2 regions of the Streptomyces sp. NBC_00289 genome follow, and region 2 is predicted to be linked to the other one. Evidence: riboswitches for the same ligand, from Rfam matches in the RefSeq annotation. Region 2 holds a riboswitch; the other holds the start of a gene.
What was found. Region 2 has a riboswitch for glycine ahead of gcvP (aminomethyl-transferring glycine dehydrogenase). Riboswitches for the same ligand answer to the same signal wherever they lie in the genome.
Positions count from the first base shown of each region.

Region 1: another riboswitch for glycine. It lies ahead of gcvT (glycine cleavage system aminomethyltransferase GcvT); the one in region 2 lies ahead of gcvP (aminomethyl-transferring glycine dehydrogenase).

Region 1 covers NZ_CP108046.1:3,568,193-3,575,735, forward strand. Annotated here, with positions in the region: gene OG985_RS16195 (enhanced serine sensitivity protein SseB C-terminal domain-containing protein) at 1-343, opposite strand, end outside; gene OG985_RS16200 (enhanced serine sensitivity protein SseB) at 491-1,282, opposite strand; gene OG985_RS16205 (AAA family ATPase) at 1,534-2,202, opposite strand; glycine riboswitch at 2,381-2,479, shown strand; gene gcvT (glycine cleavage system aminomethyltransferase GcvT) at 2,630-3,748, shown strand; gene gcvH (glycine cleavage system protein GcvH) at 3,919-4,296, shown strand; gene glyA (serine hydroxymethyltransferase) at 4,311-5,585, shown strand; gene OG985_RS16225 (L-serine ammonia-lyase) at 5,685-7,052, shown strand; gene OG985_RS16230 (glycoside hydrolase family 25 protein) at 7,200-7,543, shown strand, end outside.
Region 2 covers NZ_CP108046.1:8,355,290-8,362,832, reverse strand. Annotated here, with positions in the region: gene OG985_RS37845 (amino acid transporter) at 1-865, shown strand, start outside; gene OG985_RS37840 (molybdopterin-binding protein) at 967-1,365, shown strand; gene OG985_RS37835 (molybdopterin-binding protein) at 1,486-1,914, shown strand; gene gcvP (aminomethyl-transferring glycine dehydrogenase) at 1,978-4,863, opposite strand; glycine riboswitch at 5,042-5,136, opposite strand; gene OG985_RS37825 (PRC-barrel domain-containing protein) at 5,251-5,622, shown strand; gene OG985_RS37820 (DNA polymerase IV) at 5,544-6,998, opposite strand; gene OG985_RS37815 (MerR family transcriptional regulator) at 7,065-7,543, opposite strand, start outside.

The DNA.
Region 1 (7,543 bases), 4.8 Mb from region 2:
CGCCGGGGGCGTGCGGGTTCAGCCAGAGGCCGTAGTGGTCGGGGTAGAGGGTGCGGGCCACGTCGAGGCCGTCGACCACTTCGTACGACCGGTTCCAGCCGCTGGCCGACAACTCCTGGGCGGAGGTGACGCACGGGGCGTACCCGTGGCCGTCGACCTCCATGTTTCCGTACTGGGCGTCGGGGGATCCGGCCTGGCCGTGCCAGAGCAGCATCCAGACCTGGCCGGAGGAGGGGGTTGCGAGGGCGCGCAGCAGCGCCTCGTAGGCGTCGTAACGCCCGGGCGTCACTTGGCGCAGCATGTGCTCGACCTGTCCGGCCGCGGCGGTGCCGCTCGCGCTCACCTGTTACCGCCCCTTCGGAAGACTCCGGATATGAAACCAGCTTAGGCGGCCCGGCCGACAGCGACCGCCCAGGAGCACGCGGCTCGTTGCCGTTCCGCGACCGCCGTTCACGACCGCCGTTCCGCCCGCGGTCTCTTCGGGCGCGCTCTAGGGACCGTACTGATAGAAGGGGCGGACGTGCCCGCGCAGCCATTCGGCCACCGGGTCCTGGGTCACGTCCATCAGGACCAGATTGACCGGCCAGCCCACCGGGAACCGGTCCAGGGCCCGGCCGAGGGCCTCCAGCGGCAGGGCCCTCGGATCGCCCTCCCACTGGGACAGTTCGACGCCGACGAACATCACCGGGTCGGCCGTCTCGATCGCGGCGAGGCAGCGGCGGGCGGTGCGGACGACGCCGGTCCCGGCGAACTCGGCCGACGCGGCGGCCAGGAAGTCCACCGGGTCGTCCTGCCAGTCGGGTTCGAAGAGCCGGACCCGGCCGCCGCTCGACGGGCCGTCCAGCGGGGTCCGCCCGACACGGCACAGCTCGGCCACGGCGGACGGCGGCAGCGGCACGCCGACCGTGCCGTCCGGGTTGACGGCGATGCCCACCTGCGGCGGCAGGCCGCGCGCGAACTCCACGGCGGGCGCGATCGTGTACGACAGGTGCGAGCCGACGACCTGCCGGAACTGCTCCTCGGAGCTGAAGACCGGCACGTACGTCTGGCCCTCGATCTCCAGGGTCGGCAGGTCGAGCGGGCCGCTGTGCGGACCGCCCCCGCCGGGCAGCGGCACCCAGACGAAACTGCGCCCGAGCACCTCGATGATCCGTCCCCCGGCCGCGGGCATGCCGAGGGCGGCGGAGAGCACCTCCTCCAGCTCGTTGCCGGGCCATCCGCCGTGCGGATGGGGGTGTGCCTGCGCCGGAAAGTCCGCGGGGAGATCCGCTGGGAAGTCCATCTCTGTCTGACCGCCTGCTGAGAACCGCTGGTGTGGCTGGAAAGGCTATCGGGTGGGGGCGGACGGCGGGACGCGCGGCTGCTGGGGCGGGACGCGCGGCCGGGCCGACGCGACGTCGACGCGACGCACGGCCGGACCGCGGAACCCGTCCGTGGCCGGGCCGGCGGCACGGGCGGCCGGGCCGACGCGACGTCGGGCGCCGGACGCCGGACGCCGGACACATGACCGCCCGGTCCGCCCGGTCCGCCCGGTCAGCCGGTGAAGCCGATTCGGGCGAGCACGTCTGCCGCGTCGCGGTCCAGCAGGACCGCCGAGGCGCAGCCCACGGGCAGATCGCCCCGCTCGGCGGAGCGCAGCAGCCGGCCGGCCGCCGTGCGGTGGCGCAGGAAGGCGTACCGCGAGACACCCCGGCCGCGCTCGCGCTGGCCCGCCAGCGCGGTACCGGGCGGGACGTCGAGGAGCAGCAGATGCAGGGTGCCGCCCCGGCGGCGGGCCACGCGGGCCAGCCAGTCGCGCACCCAGGCCTGCGTGCCGCAGTCGTGCACGACCACTCCCTCACCGGTGCGCAGGGCGCGGCGCAGCCCCGCGTAGTGGGCCAGCCGCACCAGTGGGCGGTAGACCGCGTACGGCAGGAACCGCGGCATCCGGGAGTCCCAGCGGTCGCGGGTGTCCTGGGAGTCGACGCGCAGTCCGCGGACGGTGCGCCGCATGAGCGTGGACTTGCCGCTGCCGGGCAGTCCGGTGATCACGACGAGATCGCGGGGCCCGAAGAGGAGCGCGTGCGGGCTGTGGCCGCCCCGCTCGCGCAGGTCGCGGAGGACGGGTGCCGGGCGTGCCCCGCACGCCTCTCGGGCCGTGGCAGACGGCTGCTCGGGCAGCGCGACGGCCGAGGTCGTGGCGTACGCAGTGGTCCTCTTCACCCTGATCGTCCTCCCCTGGGGTGGGCACGAGTACCCTCCCCGTCGAGTGTAAAGAGAAGGTAATACGCGGTGTCTCGCGTTTTCATGCGCTTACTGCCACAAGCCGGTTACAGAGGTGGTCTGCCCACGTGCGGGCGATGCGTGCAATGATGTCGGCGCCAACTGCATACCGGCCGCTTGAATCCGCGCGGGAGAGTTCCCAGCAGTACGTCGCTGGGGCGCCGAAGGAGCAAGTCCCTCCCTTGAATCTCTCAGGCCCCGTTACCGCGCGGGCGAGGCACATCTGAAAAGCGGGCCGCTGTGACAGTGGCTCCACCCAAGGTGCAAACCATGACGACCGCTTCGCGGGTCATGGCGAACCTCTCAGGTTCCGATGACAGATGGGGAGGAACGACCTCGCCGTCATGCCCTGGGAGACGACCGACCGATGAGCAGTACCGCACCCCGCCATACCGCGCTCGACGCCCTGCACCGTTCGCTCGGCGCGACGATGACCGACTTCGCCGGCTGGGACATGCCGTTGCGCTACGGCTCCGAGCGCGACGAGCACAACGCCGTACGCACCAGGGCCGGTCTCTTCGACCTCTCGCACATGGGCGAGATCACGGTCAGCGGCCCGCAGGCCGTCGCCCTGCTGGACCACTCGCTGGTCGGCAACATGGGCACGATCGGCGTCGGCCGCGCCCGCTACACCATGATCTGCCAGGAGGACGGCGGCATCCTGGACGACCTGATCGTGTACCGGCTCCAGGAGCGGGAGTACATGGTCGTCGCCAACGCCTCCAACGCCCAGGTGGTGCTGGACGCGCTGGTGCGCCGGGCGGAGGGCTTCGACGCCGAGGTGCGCGACGACCGGGACGGCTACGCGCTGCTCGCCGTCCAGGGCCCCGAGTCCCCCGGCATCCTGAAGTCGCTCACCGACGCCGACCTGGACGGCCTGAAGTACTACGCGGGCCTGCCCGGCACCGTCGCCGGTGTCCCGGCGCTGATCGCGCGCACCGGATACACCGGTGAGGACGGCTTCGAGCTGTTCGTGAAGCCGGAGCACGCCGTCGAGCTGTGGCAGGCGCTGACCAAGGCGGGCGAGGGCGCCGGTCTGGTCCCCTGCGGCCTGTCCTGCCGGGACACGCTGCGCCTGGAGGCGGGCATGCCGCTGTACGGGCACGAGCTGTCGACCTCGCTCACCCCCTTCGACGCCGGGCTCGGCCGGGTGGTGAAGTTCGAGAAGGAGGGCGACTTCGTGGGGCGCGAGGCGCTGCGCGCGGCCGCCGCCCGTTCGGCCGAGAACCCGCCGCGCGTCCTGGTCGGCCTGGCCGCCGAGGGCCGCCGTGTCCCGCGCGCCGGGTACCCCGTGGTCGCCGGCGGCGAGGTGATCGGCGAGGTCACCTCCGGTGCCCCCTCCCCCACGCTCGGCCGGCCGATCGCGATGGCGTACGTCGACGCGGCGCACGCGCGGCCGGGCACGCCCGGAGTCGGCGTGGACATCCGGGGCACCCACGAGCCCTACGAGGTCGTGGCTCTGCCGTTCTACAAGCGGCAGAAGTGACACTGTCGTCCTCGGCACGGCCGGCACCGCCACGGTCGTGACCGTCGCGGCCGCGATCAGCACGGCCGTAACCGTCCGCACGTGATGTCGGGCACATCGCGCCTGCTCACACGTGCTCCCACCAGTCCCCCATTCACCAGCACTCCCCCGCGTACAGGAGAATTCAGGCCATGAGCAACCCCCAGCAGCTGCGCTACAGCAAGGAGCACGAGTGGCTGTCGGCCGCCGAGGACGGCGTGGCGACGGTCGGCATCACCGAGCACGCGGCCAACGCGCTCGGCGACGTGGTCTTCGTCCAGCTCCCCGACGCCGGCGCCACCGTGACCGCGGGCGAGACCATCGGTGAGCTGGAGTCGACCAAGTCGGTCAGCGACCTGTACTCCCCGGTGACCGGCGAGGTCACGGAGGTCAACGAGGACGTCGTCAACGACCCGTCGCTGGTGAACTCCGCCCCCTTCGAGGGCGGATGGCTGTTCAAGGTACGCGTCACGGACGAGCCGGCCGACCTGCTCTCGGCCGACGAGTACACCGCCTTTTCCGCCGGCTGAGGAGTCGTAGACCCATGTCCGACCACACGTCGCAACTGAACACGCCCCTGCACGAGCTCGACCCGGACATCGCCGCCGCGGTCGACGCCGAACTGCGGCGCCAGCAGTCCACGCTCGAGATGATCGCCTCGGAGAACTTCGCCCCGGTCGCGGTCATGGAGGCGCAGGGCTCGGTCCTCACCAACAAGTACGCCGAGGGCTACCCGGGCCGCCGCTACTACGGCGGCTGCGAGCACGTCGACGTCGCCGAGCAGATCGCGATCGACCGGGTCAAGGAGCTGTTCGGCGCCGAGTACGCCAACGTGCAGCCGCACTCGGGCGCCTCCGCCAACCAGGCCGCGCTGTTCGCGCTGGCCCAGCCCGGCGACACCATCCTCGGCCTGGACCTGGCGCACGGCGGCCACCTGACCCACGGGATGCGGCTGAACTTCTCCGGCAAGCAGTTCAACGTGGTCGCCTACCACGTGGAGGACTCCGGCCTGGTCGACATGGCCGAGGTCGAGCAGCTCGCCAAGGAGCACCGGCCGAAGGTGATCATCGCCGGCTGGTCGGCGTACCCGCGGCAGCTGGACTTCGCGGAGTTCCGCCGGATCGCGGACGAGGTCGGCGCCTACCTGTGGGTCGACATGGCGCACTTCGCGGGCCTGGTCGCGGCCGGTCTCCACCCGAACCCGGTGGAGTACGCGGACGTGGTCACCTCCACCACCCACAAGACGCTGGGCGGCCCGCGCGGCGGGATCATCCTGGCGAAGCAGGACTTCGCCAAGAAGCTCAACTCGTCGGTCTTCCCGGGCTTCCAGGGCGGTCCGCTCGAGCACGTGATCGCGGCGAAGGCGGTGTCCTTCAAGGTCGCGGCGAGCGAGGAGTTCAAGGAGCGCCAGCGGCGCACGGTCGAGGGAGCACGGCTGCTGGCCGAGCGGCTGACCGCCCCGGACGCCCGCGAGGCCGGCGTGAACGTCCTGTCCGGCGGCACGGACGTGCACCTGATCCTGGTCGACCTGCGCGAGTCCGAGCTGGACGGCCGGCAGGCCGAGGACCGCCTCCACGAGGTCGGCATCACGGTCAACCGCAACGCCGTCCCGAACGACCCGCGCCCGCCGATGGTGACCTCCGGGCTGCGCATCGGTACGCCGGCCCTCGCCACCCGCGGCTTCACGGCCGAGGACTTCGCGGAGGTCGCGGACGTGATCGCGGAGACGCTCAAGCCGTCCTACGACGTCGCAGCCCTGAAGGCCCGGGTGACGGCCCTGGCGGAGAAGCACCCGCTGTATCCCACGCTGGGCAGCTAGTCCCGTTTCACCGGGGCACCGCGCACACTGGAAGCACATGCTGCTGCGGCGCGCGCGGTGCCCCGCCCCATGTTCCACCCCCGTTTTTGAGGAGTCACCGTGGCCATCTCGGTCTTCGACCTGTTCTCGATCGGCATCGGCCCGTCCAGCTCCCACACGGTCGGCCCGATGCGGGCGGCGCGCATCTTCGCCCGCCGGCTGCGCAACGAGGGTCTGCTGGACTCCGTCGCCTCGGCCCGCGCCGAGCTGTACGGCTCCCTCGGCGCGACCGGCCACGGCCACGGCACGCCCAAGGCGGTGCTGCTCGGCCTGGAGGGCGCCTCACCGCGGACGGTGGACGTGGAGGGCGCGGACGAGCGGGTGGAGCGGATCAAGGAAGCCGGCCGGATCCAACTCCTGGGCGAGCACGAGATCCCGTTCTCCTTCGACGACGACCTGGTCCTGCACCGCCGTAAGACGCTCCCGTACCACGCGAACGGCATGACCCTGTGGGCGTACGACGCCTCGGGGGCCGAGCTGCTGTCGAAGACGTACTACTCGGTGGGCGGCGGCTTCGTCGTCGACGAGGACGCGGTCGGCGCCGACCGCATCAAACTGGACGACACGGTCCTCAAGTACCCCTTCCGCACGGGCGACGAGCTGCTGCGCCTGACGAAGGAGACCGGCCTGTCGATCTCCGCGCTGATGCTGGAGAACGAGCGGGCCTGGCGCACGGAGGAGGAGATCCGCACCGGTCTCCTGGAGATCTGGCGGGTGATGCAGGCGTGCGTGACGCGCGGCATGTCCCGTGAGGGCATCCTGCCGGGCGGGCTGCGGGTGCGCCGCAGGGCCGCCGTCTCGGCACGCCAACTCCGCGCGGAGGGCGACCCGTTGGCGCACGCCATGGAGTGGATCACGCTCTACGCGATGGCGGTCAACGAGGAGAACGCGGCCGGCGGCCGGGTGGTGACCGCTCCCACCAACGGCGCGGCCGGCATCATCCCGGCGGTCCTGCACTACTACATCAACTTCGTGCCGGGCGCCGACGAGGACGGCGTGGTCCGCTTCCTGCTCGCCGCCGGCGCGATCGGCATGCTGTTCAAGGAGAACGCCTCCATCTCGGGCGCCGAGGTCGGCTGCCAGGGCGAGGTCGGCTCGGCCTGCTCGATGGCGGCCGGCGCCCTCGCCGAAGTCCTCGGCGGCAGCCCCGAACAGGTGGAGAACGCCGCCGAGATCGGCATGGAACACAACCTCGGCCTCACCTGCGACCCGGTCGGCGGCCTGGTCCAGATCCCCTGCATCGAACGCAACGGCATGGCCGCGGCGAAGGCGGTCACGGCCGCCCGGATGGCCATGCGCGGCGACGGCTCGCACATGGTGTCCCTGGACAAGGTCATCAAGACGATGAAGGAGACCGGGGCGGACATGAGCGTCAAGTACAAGGAGACGGCCCGGGGCGGGCTGGCGGTGAACATCATCGAGTGCTGACGTCCGGGCCGGTGTTCCGCCGGCCCCGTCGAGCGTCACGTTTCCGCGACAAGTCCGCGTAGAGGACGGATCACCCATGCCAGGGTGGGCAACAGAGCCGAACAGGGCCCAACACCTGTTCCCCCACCGGCACTTCAGGGAGACCCCATGTTGCGCGGCATAGACGTGAGTGCGTACCAGTCCTCCTCCTACGACACGGACGACATCTCCTTCGTCTTCATCAAGGCGACGGAGGGGCGTTCGTACGTCAATCCGAGGCTCTCCGCCCAGACGAAGAGGGCCCGCGAGGCCGGTCTCGTCGTCGGCTTCTATCACTTCCTCTGGCCCGGCAACCTCACGGCCCAGGCCGAGTACTTCGTCAAGCACGCCCCCGAGAAGGCGGGCGACATCCTCGCGGTCGACTGGGAGACGACCGGCGAGGGCACCCACGCGAGCAACGCGGAGAAGGACCGCTTCATCCGCAAGGTGAAGGAGCTGCGGCCCGACAACCG
Region 2 (7,543 bases):
GCCGCGCTACCTGCCCCGCTACGGCATGGCCCCGCACTGGGCGCGCGCGGTGCGCCCGATGGTCATCGTCTTCACCCTGATCGCCTTCCTGGTCACGTGGATCTTCGACGCCGACGTCGACGCGCAGGGTGGCGCCTACGCCACCGGCGTCCTGGTGCTGATCAGCTCCGCCGCGATCGCGGTGACCATCGCCGCCCGCAAGGCCGGTCAGCGCAACTGGACCATCGCCTTCGCGGTCATCTCGGCGGTGTTCCTGTACACGACGGTGGTGAACGTCATCGAACGCCCCGACGGCGTGAAGATCGGCGCCTGCTTCATCGCGGGCATCATCCTGGTCTCCCTGCTGTCCCGGCTGGCCCGGGCCTTCGAGCTCCGCGTGACGAGCGTGACGCTCGACCCCATGGCGGAACGTTTCATCCGGGACATGGCCAGCCGCAAGATACGGTTCATCGCCAACGAACCCGACCAGCGCGACAAGGCCGAGTACCGCGAGAAGCTCGAGCAGATCCGCGCGGACCACGACCTCCCCGGCGAGGACTTCGTCTTCGCCGAGGTCACGGTCCTCGACCCGTCCGAGTTCGAAACGGGTCTGACGGTACGCGGCGAGGTCCTCCACGACCGCTACCGCGTCCTGACCCTGGAGTCCTCCTCCATCCCCAACGCCCTGGCCGCCCTGCTCCTGCACGTCCGCGACTCGACCCGGTGCACCCCGCACATCTACTTCGAGTGGACCGAGGGCAACCCGTTCGCCAACTTCCTGCGCTTCTTCCTCTTCGGCCAGGGCGAGGTCGCCCCGGTCACCCGCGAGGTCCTGCGCGAGGCGGAACCGGACCGCAGCCGCCGCCCCCGTGTCCACACCGCCTGAGCGACCCCACGCACGGAGGCGACATCCGCTACCGCACCGCACGCCACCTGCGGCCGCCCCCACGCCCCTCACACCCGGGTTCAGCCCCTATCGTGATCGCCATGCAGTCCTACACGATCGGCCAGGCGGCGCGGCTGCTCGGCGTGAGCCCGGACACCGCTCGGCGCTGGGCGGACGCGGGCCGGGTGGCGACCCATCGCGACGAGGGCGGGCGGCGACTCATCGAGGGCCACGACCTGGCCGCGTTCTCGGTCGAGCTGGCCAGGACCGGGGGCGGCGAGGAGGAAGCCGTCTCCCACACCTCCGTGCGCAACGCCTTCCCCGGCATCGTGACCGCGATCAAGCTCGGTGACGTGGCGGCCCAGGTCGAGATCCAGGCCGGCCCGCACCGGCTGGTCTCCCTGCTGACCAGGGAGGCCGTGGAGGAACTGGGCCTGGAGGTCGGGATGGAGGCCACGGCCCGCGTGAAGTCGACAAACGTACACATCGACCGCGTCTGAGCGATCCCGAGGCGACGCAAACCCATGCGTACCCGGCATAAGCCGCCTTTCCGACTACGGTGGGGACCTCCCCGAAACCCTCCAGGGCACCGCCCCCACCGTCAGCGAGGCGCGCACACCATGAGCCTGAGCAGCCTGAGCATTCGCAATCAGCTCCCCGGCACCGTCACCGCCATCACGGCCGGCGAGGTCATGGCCACCATCAGGGTCGGCCTGGCCGGAGGGCAGGACCTCACCGCGGCGATCACCCGCGAGGCGGTCGAGGAACTCGGCCTCGCCACGGGCACGGCCGTACTGGCTCTGGTGAAGTCGACGGAGGTCTCACTGGCCACCGGCCGCGTCGAGGGCCTCTCGATCCGCAACCGGCTGCCCGGCACCGTGCGGGAGATCGTCACCGGCGGTGCCATGGCCTCCGTGAAGGTGACGGTCGAAGGCGGTGAACTGACCGCCGCGATCACCACCGACGCCGTCACCGACCTCGGTCTGTCCGCCGGCACGCCCGTGGCCGCCCTGATCAAGTCGACCGAGCTCTCCCTCTCGACCGGGTGAGAGAGGTGAAGGGCGCTGCCCGGGCCATACCGGCCCGGGCAGCGCCCTTCACCTGCCGCGTGCTCAGTCCTCGTACGCGTCCAGCGGCGGGCAGGAGCAGACCAGGTTCCGGTCGCCGAAGGCCTGGTCGATCCGGCGCACCGGCGGCCAGTACTTGTCCGCCACCGCGACACCGGCCGGGAACACGGCCTCCTCGCGGGTGTACGCGTGCTCCCAGTCGCCGCCCAGCGCGGCGGCGGTGTGCGGGGCGTTCCGCAACGGGTTGTCGGCCGCGGGCCACTCGCCCGCGCCGACCTTCTCGATCTCCGCACGGATGGCGATCATCGCCTCGCAGAAGCGGTCGAGCTCGATCAGGTCCTCGGACTCGGTCGGCTCGATCATCAGCGTCCCGGCCACCGGGAACGACATCGTCGGCGCGTGGAAGCCGTAGTCGATCAGTCGCTTGGCCACGTCGTCCACGCTGACGCCGGTCGCCTTGGTGAGCGGCCGCAGGTCGATGATGCACTCGTGCGCGACCAGGCCGCCGGGGCCGGTGTAGAGCACCGGGTAGTGCGGCTCGAGCCGCTTGGCGATGTAGTTGGCGCTCAGCACGGCCACCTGCGTGGCCCGCTTCAGCCCCTCGCCACCCATGAGCCGGATGTACGCCCACGAGATCGGCAGGATGCCCGCAGAGCCCCAGGGCGCGGCGGAGATGGGACCGACGCCGGTCTCCGGGCCGGCGGCCGGCTGCATCGGGTGGTTCGGCAGGTACGGCGCCAGGTGCGCGCGCACACCGACCGGGCCGACGCCCGGGCCGCCGCCGCCGTGCGGGATGCAGAACGTCTTGTGCAGGTTGAGGTGCGAGACGTCACCGCCGAAGTGCCCCGGCTTGGCCAGCCCCACCAGCGCGTTGAGGTTGGCGCCGTCGACGTACACCTGGCCGCCCGCCTCGTGCACCTGGGCGCAGATGTCGGCGACGTGCTCCTCGAAGACGCCGTGCGTCGACGGGTACGTGATCATCAGCACCGACAGCTCGTCGCGGTACTGCTCGATCTTCGCCCGCAGGTCCGCTACGTCGATCTCGCCGTCCTCGGCGGTCTTCACGACGACGACCTTCATGCCGGCCATGACCGCACTGGCGGCGTTGGTGCCGTGCGCGGAGGACGGGATGAGGCAGACGGTGCGCTGCTCGTCGCCGTTGGCACGGTGGTATCCGCGTACGGCGAGCAGCCCCGCCAGCTCGCCCTGCGAACCGGCGTTGGGCTGGAGCGACACGTTGTCGTAGCCGGTGACCTCGGCCAGACGCTCCTCCAGCTCACGGATGAGGGTCAGGTAGCCCTGAGCCTGCTCGGCGGGCGCGAAGGGGTGCAGCTGGCCGAACTCGGGCCAGGTGACGGGCTCCATCTCGGTGGTCGCGTTGAGCTTCATGGTGCAGGAGCCCAGCGGGATCATGCCGCGGTCGAGCGCGTAGTCCCGGTCGGCGAGCCGGCGCAGGTAGCGGAGCATCGCCGTCTCGGAGCGGTGCTCGTGGAAGACCGGGTGGGTCAGGTAGTCGTCGGTGCGCAGCAGCGCGTCCGGCAGGACCTCCGCCGTCGCCGCGTCCAGCGCCTCGATGTCACCCTCGACCGCGAACGCGCTCCACACCGCGCCGACCTGGGCCCGCGCGGTGGTCTCGTCACAGGTGATCGACACGTGGTCGGCATCGACGAGGTGCAGGTTGACGCCCTGCTCGCGGGCGGCGGTGACGATCTCCGCGGCACGGCCCGGGACCTTGGCGGTGACGGTGTCGAAGTAGGCGCCGTGCACGAGCTCGACCCCACCGGCCTCCAGCCCCGCGGCGAGGATCGCGGCGTAGCGGTGCGTGCGCCGGGCGATGCCCTTGAGGCCGTCCGGGCCGTGGTAGACGGCGTACATTCCGGCCATCACGGCGAGCAGCACCTGGGCGGTGCAGATGTTGCTCGTGGCCTTCTCACGGCGGATGTGCTGCTCACGGGTCTGCAGGGCGAGCCGGTAGGCCCTGTGGCCGTCGGCGTCCACGGAGACGCCCACGAGTCGGCCGGGCAGGCTGCGCGCGAACGTCTCGCGCACCGCCATGTAGCCGGCGTGCGGCCCGCCGAAGCCCATCGGCACACCGAAGCGCTGGGTCGTCCCGACCGCGATATCCGCGCCGAGTTCACCCGGCGACTTCAGCAGTGTGAGCGCGAGCAGGTCGGCGGCCACGGTGACGAGCGCGCCGAGCTGGTGCGCCTGGTCGATGACCGGCTTGAGGTCGCGTACGGCACCGGAGGCGCCCGGGTACTGCAGGAGCACACCGTTGATCTCCCGTCCGGCGATCTCGGCCGGGATGCCCTCGCTCAGGTCCGCGACGACGACCTCGACGCCGGCCGGCTCGGCCCGGGTCTCGATCACGGCGATGGTCTGCGGCAGCGCGTCCGCGTCGACCAGGAAGAGGCCCTTCTTGTTCTTGCCCATACGCCGTGAGAGCGCCACCGCCTCGGCGGCCGCGGTGCCCTCGTCGAGCAGCGAGGCACCGGAGGTCGGCAGCCCGGTCAGGTCGGCGACCATGGTCTGGAAGTTCAGCAGGGCCTCGAGCCGCCCCTGGGAGATCTCCGGCTGGTAGGGCGTGTAGGCCGTGTACCAGGCCGGGTTCTCCATCACGTTGCGCAGGATCACCGGCGGCGTGAAGGTCCCGTGGTACCCGAGCCCGATCATCGGGGCCAGGACCTGGTTGTGGTCGGCCAGCTCACGCAGCTCCGCCAGCACCTCGGCCTCGGTCCGGGCGCCCGGCAGGTCCAGCGCGTCGGCGTTCTTGATCACATCCGGGACCGCGGCGGCCGTGAGCTCGTCGAGGGAGCCGTAACCCACCTGCGCGAGCATCTTGGCCCGGGCCTCGTGGTCGGGGCCGATGTGGCGCTGCTCGAAGGGGATTCCCTGTTCGAGCTCGGTAAGCGGAACGCGATGGGCGGTCATTGCGGAGGCCTCCTGGTCTGACGCGACCTTCGAGGGGTACCCCGGCACGGGTACCCCGACGGCCTCCCCCTCTGTCATCTCAACCTGAGAGCTTCACCGGGCCGCCCGCAGGCACTCCCGGCTTTCACCGTCGGTGAGGACGGAAGCCTTAGACATCCGCCCTGCTTTCCAGAGTGACCTCGTCCGTGCGGTACGGGGGCCTGAGAGATTCCGGGGAGGATTTGCTCCTTCGGCGCCTCCACGATGTCTGGAGGACTCTCCCGCACAGGGTCAGCAGCCGCTTGCCAGCCTACCAGCGAGGTCAACGCCCGTACTTTCGAGTGGCCACCTCCTCGAAAGTGCTCTTTTGTAGTGCTTAGGGATGGGTTGCGACCACATGGAGGGCCCGTGCAGACCGACATCGATCCGCGCCACCTGATCGGCCGCAAGGCGTTCGACCGCGACGGGACCAAGATCGGCACGATCGACGAGGTGTACCTCGACGACGCGACCGGGGTACCGGAGTGGGCAGCCATACGCACCGGACTGTTCAGCAGGGACGCCTTCGTGCCCCTGGAGCCCAGCAAGCTGATCGAGGGCACCCTGCACGTCCCGTTCAAACGTGCCCTGATCAGAGACGCCCCCGACTTCGGCGTCGGCCGGCACCTCTCACCGGAACAGGAACTCCAGCTCTACCACCACTACGGACTGGACGTGGCCGAGCCTCCACCGTTCCCCGACCACGACTTCGGCAAGCTGGCAGGCTCGGACGAGTCCTGAGGCACCGGGACGTCCGGCCCGCCGGGTCTTCGCGGCGCGACGGGCACGCTCGGCACGAGCGGCAGTGGGTCCGCCGGCTCCAGGTCCGGGTCGTCGGTCCGGAAGGTCCGCACCCGGCCCGGCACCGAGTCGGGCGTCTCGAACCGCACGGTGACCCGGCCCAGACCGCTGCCCTGCACCCATCCGTGCCCGTACCCGGCGTGCCGCACGTCGTGACCCGCGGGCCACCGCCGTTCGACCGGCGCCTCCCCCTCCACCACCGGCCCGTCCTCACTGTCCTCCGCCGCATCCTCCGCCCGCTCCCCCGCCGCCTGGGCGAACAGATCCTCCTGCGTGTAGTCGGCGAGCCCCGTGACGCCCACACCCAGCAGCCGGACCCCACCCGTCGTGTCCACCGAGTCCAGCAGCCGGGCCGCCGCCTCCCGTACGACCGCCGGGTCGTCGGTGGGCCCGCGAAGGGTCTCGGACCTGGTCAGCGTGGAGAAGTCGTACCGCCGCACCTTGAGCACGATGGTCCGCCCCGACAGGTTGGCCTCCCGCAGCCGCCGCACACAGCGGCCCGCCAGCTTCTGCACCTCCAGACCCACCCGAACCCGGTCGTGGATGTCCACGTCGTAGGTGTCCTCCACCGACACCGACTTCGTCTCCCGCTCGGCCACCACGGGCCGCTCGTCGTGCGCCAGCGCCATGGCGTACAACCCGTGCCCGTGGGACTTGCCCAGCAGTCGTACGAGCTCGTCCTCGCCCGCCTCGGCGATCTCGGCGACCGTGGTGATCCCGGCCCGCCGCAGATGGTCGCCGGTCGCCGGCCCGACCCCCGGCAGCGTCCGCACCGACATGGGACCCAGCAGAGCCCGCTCGGTACCCGGTTCGATCAGCACCAGACCGTCCGGCTTGGCCTGCTCGGAGGCGATCTTCGCGAGCATCTTGCAGGCCGCGAGTCCCACGGATCCCGTGAGCCCGGTGAAGGTGCGTATGTCGGCGCGCAGCCGCACCCCCACCAGCCGGGCCGAAGCATCGTCCCAGGCCTCTCCCCCGGCCTCCAGATCCACGAACGCCTCGTCCAGGCTGAGTGGCTCCACCAGCGGCGACAGGGCACGCAGGAGCCCCATCACCTGCTCGCTGATCGACCGGTAGAACGCGAAGCGAGGCACGAGATACGCGGCGTTCGGAGCGAGCCGCCGGGCCTGGGCCATCGGCATCGCCGAATGGACGCCGAACACCCGGGCCTCGTACGACGCGGTCGCCACCACCCCGCGCGGCCCCAGCCCGCCCACCACGACGGCCTTCCCGCGCAGACTCGGCTTGGACGCCTGCTCCGCCGAGGCGAAGAAGGCATCCATGTCGAGATGCAGGATCGTGGGCGCGGTTCTCACATCTCCGATGCTGCCCTACGCCACTGACAATGCCGTCCCACCCGGCGCCGGACGAGGAGGACGCGGTCAGACCGCCCGGTTGCGCCGCCGCGCCAGCTCGTCCGCCGGGTTGTGCCCGACGAGGGTCTCGCCGGTGTCGACCCGCTCTCCGTGCAGCTGCGAGAGCGCGCTCTCGACGTCCCGCCACACCACGCCGACCGCGATGCCGAACACGCCCTGGCCGCCCTGGAGCAGCGCGTGCACCTCGTCGGGCGAGGTGCACTCGTAGACCGTGGCGCCGTCGCTCATCAGCGTCATGCGCTCCAGATCGCTGAACCCCCGCTGCCTGAGGTGCTGGACCGCGGTGCGGATGTTCTGCAGGGACACCCCAGTGTCGAGGAAACGCTTGACGATCTTCAGAACCACGACGTCCCGGAAGCTGTAGAGACGCTGCGTCCCCGACCCGTGCGCGGGCCGCACGCTCGGCTCCACGAGCCCGGTGCGCGCCCAGTAGTCCAGTTGCCGGTAGGTGATGCCGGCGGCCGCGCAGGCCGTCGGGCCTCGGT